Regions from separate parts of the Alteromonas sp. 4NH20-0104 genome, predicted to be linked through region 2. Evidence: predicted binding sites of a transcription regulator. Region 2 holds the regulator's gene; the other holds the start of a gene.
What was found. The regulator FNR, encoded in region 2, switches genes on or off when oxygen is low (the NO sensors DNR and NnrR bind a similar motif). The targets are predictions, from matches to a motif close to TTGATCTAGATCAA.
Positions count from the first base shown of each region.

Region 1: AC27IB_RS14740 (HP1242/YdcH family protein) is a predicted target of FNR. The motif match lies at 1,763-1,776, and genes of this name have one in related genera.

Region 1 is NZ_BAAJLP010000020.1:28,346-32,512, reverse strand. Features, by position in the region: gene AC27IB_RS14755 (winged helix-turn-helix domain-containing protein) at 1-178, opposite strand, end outside; gene AC27IB_RS14750 (DUF3718 domain-containing protein) at 290-838, shown strand; gene AC27IB_RS14745 (hypothetical protein) at 884-1,294, opposite strand; gene AC27IB_RS14740 (HP1242/YdcH family protein) at 1,438-1,689, opposite strand; gene AC27IB_RS14735 (YgiQ family radical SAM protein) at 1,829-4,027, opposite strand; gene trxC (thioredoxin TrxC) at 4,150-4,167, opposite strand, start outside.
Region 2 is NZ_BAAJLP010000036.1:23,287-27,453, reverse strand. Features, by position in the region: gene AC27IB_RS20440 (heavy metal translocating P-type ATPase) at 1-1,341, shown strand, start outside; gene ccoS (cbb3-type cytochrome oxidase assembly protein CcoS) at 1,351-1,554, shown strand; gene AC27IB_RS20430 (sulfite exporter TauE/SafE family protein) at 1,547-2,215, shown strand; gene fnr (fumarate/nitrate reduction transcriptional regulator Fnr) at 2,242-2,979, shown strand; gene uspE (universal stress protein UspE) at 3,102-4,019, shown strand; gene ttcA (tRNA 2-thiocytidine(32) synthetase TtcA) at 4,140-4,167, shown strand, end outside.

The DNA.
Region 1 (4,167 bases), on a different contig from region 2:
TGATCATATCTTCGCTAACCACCTGATGACCCCAGATAAACTTGCGCATGGCACTGCGAGTGACAATATCGCCTTCATTATCCATTAGCATGTTAAACAGATCGCCACACTGCGGTGACAGCATTCGCTGTTCGCCTGATGAATCAATAATGGTTCGAGTGGGTTTATCGTACGTCATGGGCGCAAAATCTTCACAAAGCTTACCCGTTATCTGCTACTAAAGTTTAGCAGAGCAAATGAAAAACAAATGAACGCTATGACATGCAAATGACAATTGCTCGGTAAGCTAATGAAAATTGGTAAATTAAAATTATCATGTAGTCTTCATTATTTTGTCAGAGACGACCAGACCGGTACGCGCTTACACTTTAAAGGTCTGAGCAGCCGTTTCGCCAGCCAAACAAAAATCAGTCAAATAAAATCAGGTAAAGGAAAAATGATGAACATAAGCAAAGTTTTACCTTTTAGCCTGACGGTGTTATCGCTATCAGCAGTATGTGGCACCGCCATGGCAGAAGGCTATCCCAAAGCGCTTGAAAAAGACCTCATTTCTGTGTGCAGAAATGCCGCCGAGGATGACCGTTCCGGCCTGCGACAAGCGGTCAGAGAACTAACCCCTTCAAGCCGAATAAATACTTCAACTTACAGAGTGCTGGCTAACGGCCTGGTTTGTAATGGTATGCAATTAGCGGCATTCGCGCGTTATTATGGTGCTGAAGACACCTATGACGTGATTAAACGGTATACCTACCCCCATGCTGTCATCGAAATTAAAGATGTAACGGCTAAGCGGAGCGTTCCGGTGGAAATTACGGTGAGTATGACTACAGGTAAGTAAAATCGAACGGCTTACGAAGGGATGGCAACATCTCTTCGTAACGCGTTATACGGTTAACAAACTCGGATTTACCTGAAACCCGTGTTTTGCCAGCCATTCGCCGCCTTCTTTTTCGCAATGAAAATGGCGAATATTCATACTGTAATCATTTTCGTGCATCATCCGGTTGAGCTGATAACTCTTTAACGGATCGGCTTTAAAAATGCGCGCTGAATGGGTTAGCCCATTCACAATAGACCAGTTCAGTAAATCGGTGATGGCCTGCTCGTTGTCCGGGCTGGAAAACTGCCAGTCATCAAAGAAAACTATTTGCGCCCAGTTACCACAAAGCAGGGGGGTAATCTGTTGTTTGAAGTCGCGAACAAAGCGCCGCGTTGTACTTTCACTCCAACTGCCTCTGATGTGCACAATCGCTACCCGTTTTTCACACTGGATTGAGTAATTTTCAGATGCCATGGATACCACTTTTTTATTGCTATTTAAGAATAATACGTCTTTTAGCGAAAATTAAAAGTTGTCTGGCGCAAGTTTGCGTTGAAAAAGAAAAAACCGGAGCAGGCAGACTCCGGTAAAAGGTTGGGTATCGTCTGAGTTGCCGACTAGCTGGTCGCTTCGGCTTCTTTAATAAAGGTGAACAGGGCATCTTTTAGCTGTACGCGATCTGCTTTTTTATCATTGAGGATGTCATCGGAGGTGGGCTCAGCACCTTCTTCCATTTTATGGATCAGGCTATCGAGTTCATTGTATTGTTCAAACAGTCTGGCGAAATGGCGGTCATTCATTTTTAAATGACGAATAGTGTGCTGATGATCAGGGAATTCATGGACGAGATCATGTTTTTCAATATTCATAGTAGCTCTTATCTGGTTGTTAACAGTGGCCTTTCCACTAATTATAGTCTACTGCGACAAGTCGAAATTTACCTTGATTCAGGTCATGGTTTAGGTGTGATAAACCGGTGGTGAGGGCGGGAGATACCCGCCCGAACCATTAGTGACTTTGCTGATTATTACGTTTGGTTTTGTGTGACCGCTTTTTATTGCCCGGGTTGGGACTGGCGGCATTTTTAAAACCGGTATGTTTGGTCATCGCCCGCTCACCACGACGGGGTTTGGCGGCTTTCTGACGTTTTTCGCTGGCAGACTCCGGCGGTACCAAATGTTGTGGACCACGGCCAATCAGATCCTCGCGGCCCATTTTCACCAGTGCCTTGCGGATTTGCGCAAAGTTTTTCGGATCATGGTAACGCAGCATGGCTTTATGTAAGCGACGGTGGATTTCGCCTTTGGCAGAAGGCACATTCTCGCTGTCTTTTTTTACTTTACGCAGCGAGTTAACCTCGGTGTGATAAAGGGTGGTGGCCGTTGCCATAGGCGACGGATAGAAGTTTTGTACCTGGTCCAGTTTAAAGCGGTTTTCTTTCAGCCAGATAGCCAGTGCGAGCATGTCCTCATCGGTGGTACCCGGATGCGAGGCAATAAAATACGGGATCAGATATTGTTCTTTACCGGCTTCCTTCGAATACTTGTCAAACAGTTCCTTAAAGCGGTAATAAGTGCCCATACCCGGCTTCATCATTTTGCTTAACGGGCCATCTTCGGTGTGTTCTGGGGCAATTTTCAGGTATCCGCCAACGTGATGTTTGGCCAATTCTTTCACATAATTGGGATCTTCAATGGCCAGGTCGTAACGTACGCCGGAAGCAATCAGGATCTTCTTGATGCCAGGTAAATCGCGGGCCCGACGATACAGGTCGATCGTGGGTTTGTGGTCGGTGTCCATGTGTGCACAAATGGAAGGGTATACACAGGAGGGGCGACGACAAGTCGCTTCTGCCTTGGCGCTCTTGCAACGCAGACGGTACATGTTAGCCGTTGGCCCGCCCAGGTCTGAGATCACGCCGGTAAAGCCCGGCACCGTATCCCGAATTTGCTCAATTTCCCGAATAATCGAATCTTCCGAACGGCTCTGAATAATGCGGCCTTCATGCTCAGTGATGGAGCAGAATGTACAGCCGCCAAAACAGCCGCGCATGATGTTAACCGAAAAGCGGATCATGTCGTAGGCGGGGATCTTGGCTTCACCATAGGCCGGGTGTGGCACCCGCTGATAGGGCAAATCAAATACCGCATCCATCTCTTCGGTTTCAAGCGGCATGGCTGGCGGATTGATCCAGATATGGCGATCGCCATGACGTTGCAGTAACGCACGCGCGCAGCCCGGATTGGTTTCCTGATGCAAGATGCGGTTGGCGTGGGCATACAGGGTTTTGTTGTCCCGAACTACTTCAAATGCAGGCAGTTTTACGTATACCTGCTCCCACGGCTTACGCCTTTCAGCTGGCTGAACCACGATGGGCTGGGCTTGCGTTTCGGCAGCAGGCTGGCTGCCTTTATTTTCGTTCTCGCCCTCGCAATCCGGCTCCATAATATAGGGGCTGGGGATTGGGTCGATTTTGCCCGGTCTGTCCAGAGAGGTTGAGTCAACGCCCTGCCATTCAGGCAAGGGTTGTTTAACAATGATGGCCGTCCCGCGAACATCAGTAATGTCGCTGATGGCTTCACCAGCCGCCAGTCGGTGAGTGACTTCCACTAAAGGGCGCTCGGCATTGCCAAACATCAGTAAATCAGCTTTAGCATCAAACAGCACTGAACGACGTACTTTCTCAGACCAGTAATCATAGTGAGCAATACGTCGCAAGCTCGCTTCAATGCCACCAATAATAATGGGCACGTCTTTAAAGGCTTCACGACAGCGCTGGGAATACACGGTTACCGCACGGTCGGGACGTTTACCCCCTTCGTTGTTGGGCGTGTAAGCATCGTCGTGACGCAGCTTTTTATCCGCGGTGTAGCGATTGATCATGGAATCCATGTTACCGGCCGTCACACCAAAATAGAGGTTAGGCTTGCCCAGCTGCATGAAGTCGTTTTTATTTTGCCAGTCCGGCTGGGCAATAATGCCAACCCGGTAGCCATGGGCCTCCAGTAAGCGGCCTATGATGGCCATGCCGAAACTGGGATGATCCACATAGGCGTCACCTGTCACCAGTATAATATCGCAGCTATCCCAGCCCAGTTCGTCCATCTCGGCCCGGGACATGGGTAAAAATGGCGCACTACCGTAGCAATGGGCCCAGTATTTGGGATAAGAAAACAGGCCGCGATCGGCTTTTATGGTTGCTTGCATGGGATTCTTCAGAGGCTGGTGAAAACGGCCGGATTATAACAAACATCCGCGAGCGAAAATAGCTATGTGATCATTTACACCATTAAGGCGTGAAGCAGACTGCACAACGGTGTTCATAGCACTTAACCCGTGACCTGCCG
Region 2 (4,167 bases):
ATCCCCGTTGACGGGCGCATCCTCGACGGCGCTTCAGCCATTGATGAGTCGATGCTGACAGGTGAATTTGAGCCGGTGTTGAAAGCCAGCGGCTCCGCAGTTTTTGGTGGTACGGTCAATCAACAAAACACCCTCACCGTCGAAGTGCATCAGCAACTGAAATACGCGCTGGTAAACCAGATTATACGCTTGCAATCTACCGCGATGGCTAATAAACCTAAGGCGGCGCAAATGGCCGATTCCTTTTCGCGCTATTTTGTATTTGCAGTGCTGGCGATCAGTGCCCTTACCTTTGCTTATTGGTCTGTGCAGGGTAACGACGAAGCATTCTGGATTGCCATTGCGGTGCTGGTTGCTACCTGCCCTTGTGCGCTGGGGCTTGCCACGCCGTCGGCACTGACCTGTGCAATGGCCAGGCTCAATAAACAAGGTATCCTGCTCAAACGCGCCGATGCCCTCGAACAGCTCACCGGTATAGATACTATTGCCCTGGACAAAACCGGTACACTTACCGAAGGCAAATTCGGCATCGCCGACCGCTGGTTTGTTAGCCCGGAGCAAGCAGAGCAACTGTACCGGATAACTGCGAGTCTGGAATCCCGCTCGGAACACCCTATCAGCAAAGCGTTTATCAGTAACGAGCAGTTAAAGGTAAGTGATTTTGAGGTAACCGCCGGTGGCGGGATTCGCGGTACTATCAACGAACAACATTACCTGCTGGGCTCAGCAAGCTTTACCCAGACCGACCCCGCCTCGGTGCCAATTGCCGCTAATGTTTATCTGGTATCTGATGGTCGGTGTCTGGCAGCCTATGAAGTGACTGACAGCCTTAAAACCGATACGGGTGAAACCCTGGCCGGTTTAAATGCCTATCAACTCGTACTGTTAAGTGGTGATACCCAGCAAAACGTTGAAAGCCTGGCAGCTAAACTGCCGCTCGCCGTCGCCACCGGCGGCCTGACGCCAGAACAAAAATATCAGGCCGTGCAAGCGTTACAGGCACTAGGCCACAAAGTGATGATGTTGGGTGACGGTATCAACGATGCGCCGGTACTGGCCAGTGCTGATGTGTCGGTAGCTGTGGGTAACGCTACCGATATCGCCAGAAACGCCGCTGACGTAGTGTTACTGAGTGAGTCGCTGGCAACGGTGCCGGCATTACTGTCGATTGCCCAGAAAACCCGTCGCAAAATACGTCAGAACATTCTCTGGGCTCTCGGCTATAACCTGCTGATCCTGCCTTTTGCGGTATCCGGGCTATTGTTACCGTGGATGGCCGTGATCGGGATGTCATTAAGTAGTATCATAGTGGTTTCAAACTCGATCCGATTATTAAAGTAAGGCGGTAACGTGAGTATTATATATGTGCTGATCCCGTTGGCTATTATTCTGGTCGCGGTGGCCTTAGGTATCTTTTTCTGGGCCGTAAAATCCGATCAGTTTCAGGATCTTGAGCGTCAGGGCTACAGCATTTTGTTCGACGACGACTTACCCGAAGAAGAGCGTAAAAAAACCGCCAATCCCCAGGACAAGCCCCATAACGACAATGAGTGACTATGGTTTTATTTCTGCTTTTGTCGTGGGACTGGCCGGTTCACTGCATTGCGTTGGTATGTGCGGGGGCATTGCCGGGGCGTTACGTGCGGCAGTCCCCGGCGGAAAGCCGCCATTAGCCTATATATTGAGTTATAACCTCGGCCGGATTACCAGTTATGCCATTGCCGGGGCGATAACCGGTGTACTCGGTCAGGTTGCCCGTGCTTCGGTAAGCCATGGTCTGATGATATTTCAGTTGCTAAGCGCCCTTATGCTGATTGCCATGGGGTTATATTTAGCCCAGTGGTGGCGAGGCCTGGCTCGTCTGGAAAAGCTCGGCAGCGGCTTGTGGCAACGCATTCGTCCGTATTCCAAACGGTTTATTCCGTTTAAGTCCCCGGTGTCAGCTTTTCCTTATGGATTTATCTGGGGATGGCTCCCCTGCGGACTGGTGTATTCAACATTAACCTGGGCATTAGTCAGCGGTGATGGTTTATACGGAGCCGCCACTATGGCAGCCTTTGGGCTTGGCACTTTTCCCGCACTGATAGCGGTAAGCATTGGCGCTGGCTGGCTATTAAAGCTCCTACAACACCCAAAGACTAAGTCATTAGTCGCAATTTGCCTTATTATATATGCGATTTTCTTGATTTACCGCACCCTAAACGGTAATAATTGAGCGACGCCCACACGGAGACGTAATCTATGTCAAAAGGCTCAGAATTTTCTATTCATTGTCAGAGCTGTAGTTTCAGCCATTTGTGCCTGCCGGTTTCGTTAAATAAAACCGAACTCGATTCGCTGGATGATATTATCGAGCGCAAAAAGCCGCTGCATAAGCACGATAAACTGGTGAAAGCCGGTGATAAATTTAATTCGCTTTATGCAGTACGCGCTGGCTCATTTAAATCGTTCGTCAGTAGCAAGGACGGCGAAGAACAAATTATTGGTTTTCATTTTCCCGGTGACATTATCGGTTTCGATGCCCTGCGCGAAAACGCTCACCAAAGCTATACGCAAGCGCTGGAAACAGCCATGGTTTGCGAATTACCTTATGAAACGCTGGATAAAATGGCGGTACAGTTCCCTAAACTGCGTCATCAGATCATGAGTTTTATGAGTGCTGAAATTAAGCAGGATCACGACCTGATGATGTTGCTGAACAAACGCACTGCAGAAGAGCGACTGATCTATTTCCTGGCGCATCTGTCTAAACGGTTTGAAGACCGCGGATTTTCACCTCGTCAGTTTAACCTCAGTATGACCCGTAATGAGATTGGTAATTACCTGGGATTAACCGTTGAAACGATTTCCCGGCTGTTAACCCGTTTCCAGAAGGAAGGCATTATTAAGGTTGATGGCAAACTCATCACTATCATCGATTTCGAAGCGATGGACAATAAACTGCATAGTATGGATATACCTTCCACCACTGTCAGTTAATCGCTTCTCAGGCTGTTTTTCTCCGGTATTTATCTATAACTTGATCCCGAACAAGTCAGAAACTGGAGAAACAGCGACTCACGTCGTACACTCATAATGAGTACTTCGCACGGAGAGTCGTTATGATTGATTACACCAACATTCTGGCCGTTGTTGAACCTGAAAGGGAAAACCAACCCGCCATCTCCAGAGCCATTGAACTGGCTGAAAAAACCGGCGCGAAAATTACCGCCCTGATGACTATCTACGATTTCTCCTACGAGATGACCACGATGCTTTCTGGTGAGGAACGCGAGGCGATGCGTCAGGCAGTAGTCAATGAGAGAACCGCCTGGCTCAAAGAGCAACTGGCTGTCTATGGCCAGCCCATCGAAGCAACGGTTGAATGGAACAACCGCCCTTACGAGGCGATCATCAAATATGCCCTGGCCAGTCAGGCCGATATTGTGGTGAAAGCCACCCGCTCTCATGATGATTTGCGCTCGGTTATTTTTACTCCCACCGATTGGCATCTGGTGCGCAAGTGCCCTACTCCGGTTTTGCTGGTTAAAGAGCATGACTGGCCTCAGGATGGCAAGATTGTGGCAGCCGTTAATGTAGGGACGGAATACCGTGAGCATGCCCAGTTAAACGATCGGCTCACCACTATTGCACAGGATTACGCAAAGCTGCTCAGCGGCCATGTGCACCTGGCCAATTGTTATCCGGGCACACCACTTAATATTGCCATTGAAGTGCCGGAGTTCGATCCGGAGTCTTACAATGCCTCGGTGAAAAACCATCATCTGGAAGAGATGGAGAAGCACAGCAGCAAATACTGCATTCCATTGGACAACTGCCATGTTAAGGAAGGCCTGCCTGAAAAAGTGATCCCACAGGTGGCCAGCGAACTCGACGCCGAGCTGGTGATCATTGGCACCGTTGGTCGCGTTGGCATTTCTGCCGCGCTGATCGGAAATACTGCCGAGCATGTTATCGATGAACTCAATTGTGATGTACTGGCGGTTAAGCCCGAAGGCTTTGAAAGCCCGGTGAGCTAAAGCAAATTGGGCGTGGCAGTTTTACCGGCTGCCACGCTGAACTCTGACATTAATCAGGGATGCAGCCTCCTCTGGCTTCACGTATAATGGCGCCCATCGCAATATGGGTCTTTCTTTATCATGAGTTTAAACATCAACAACGCCGCAC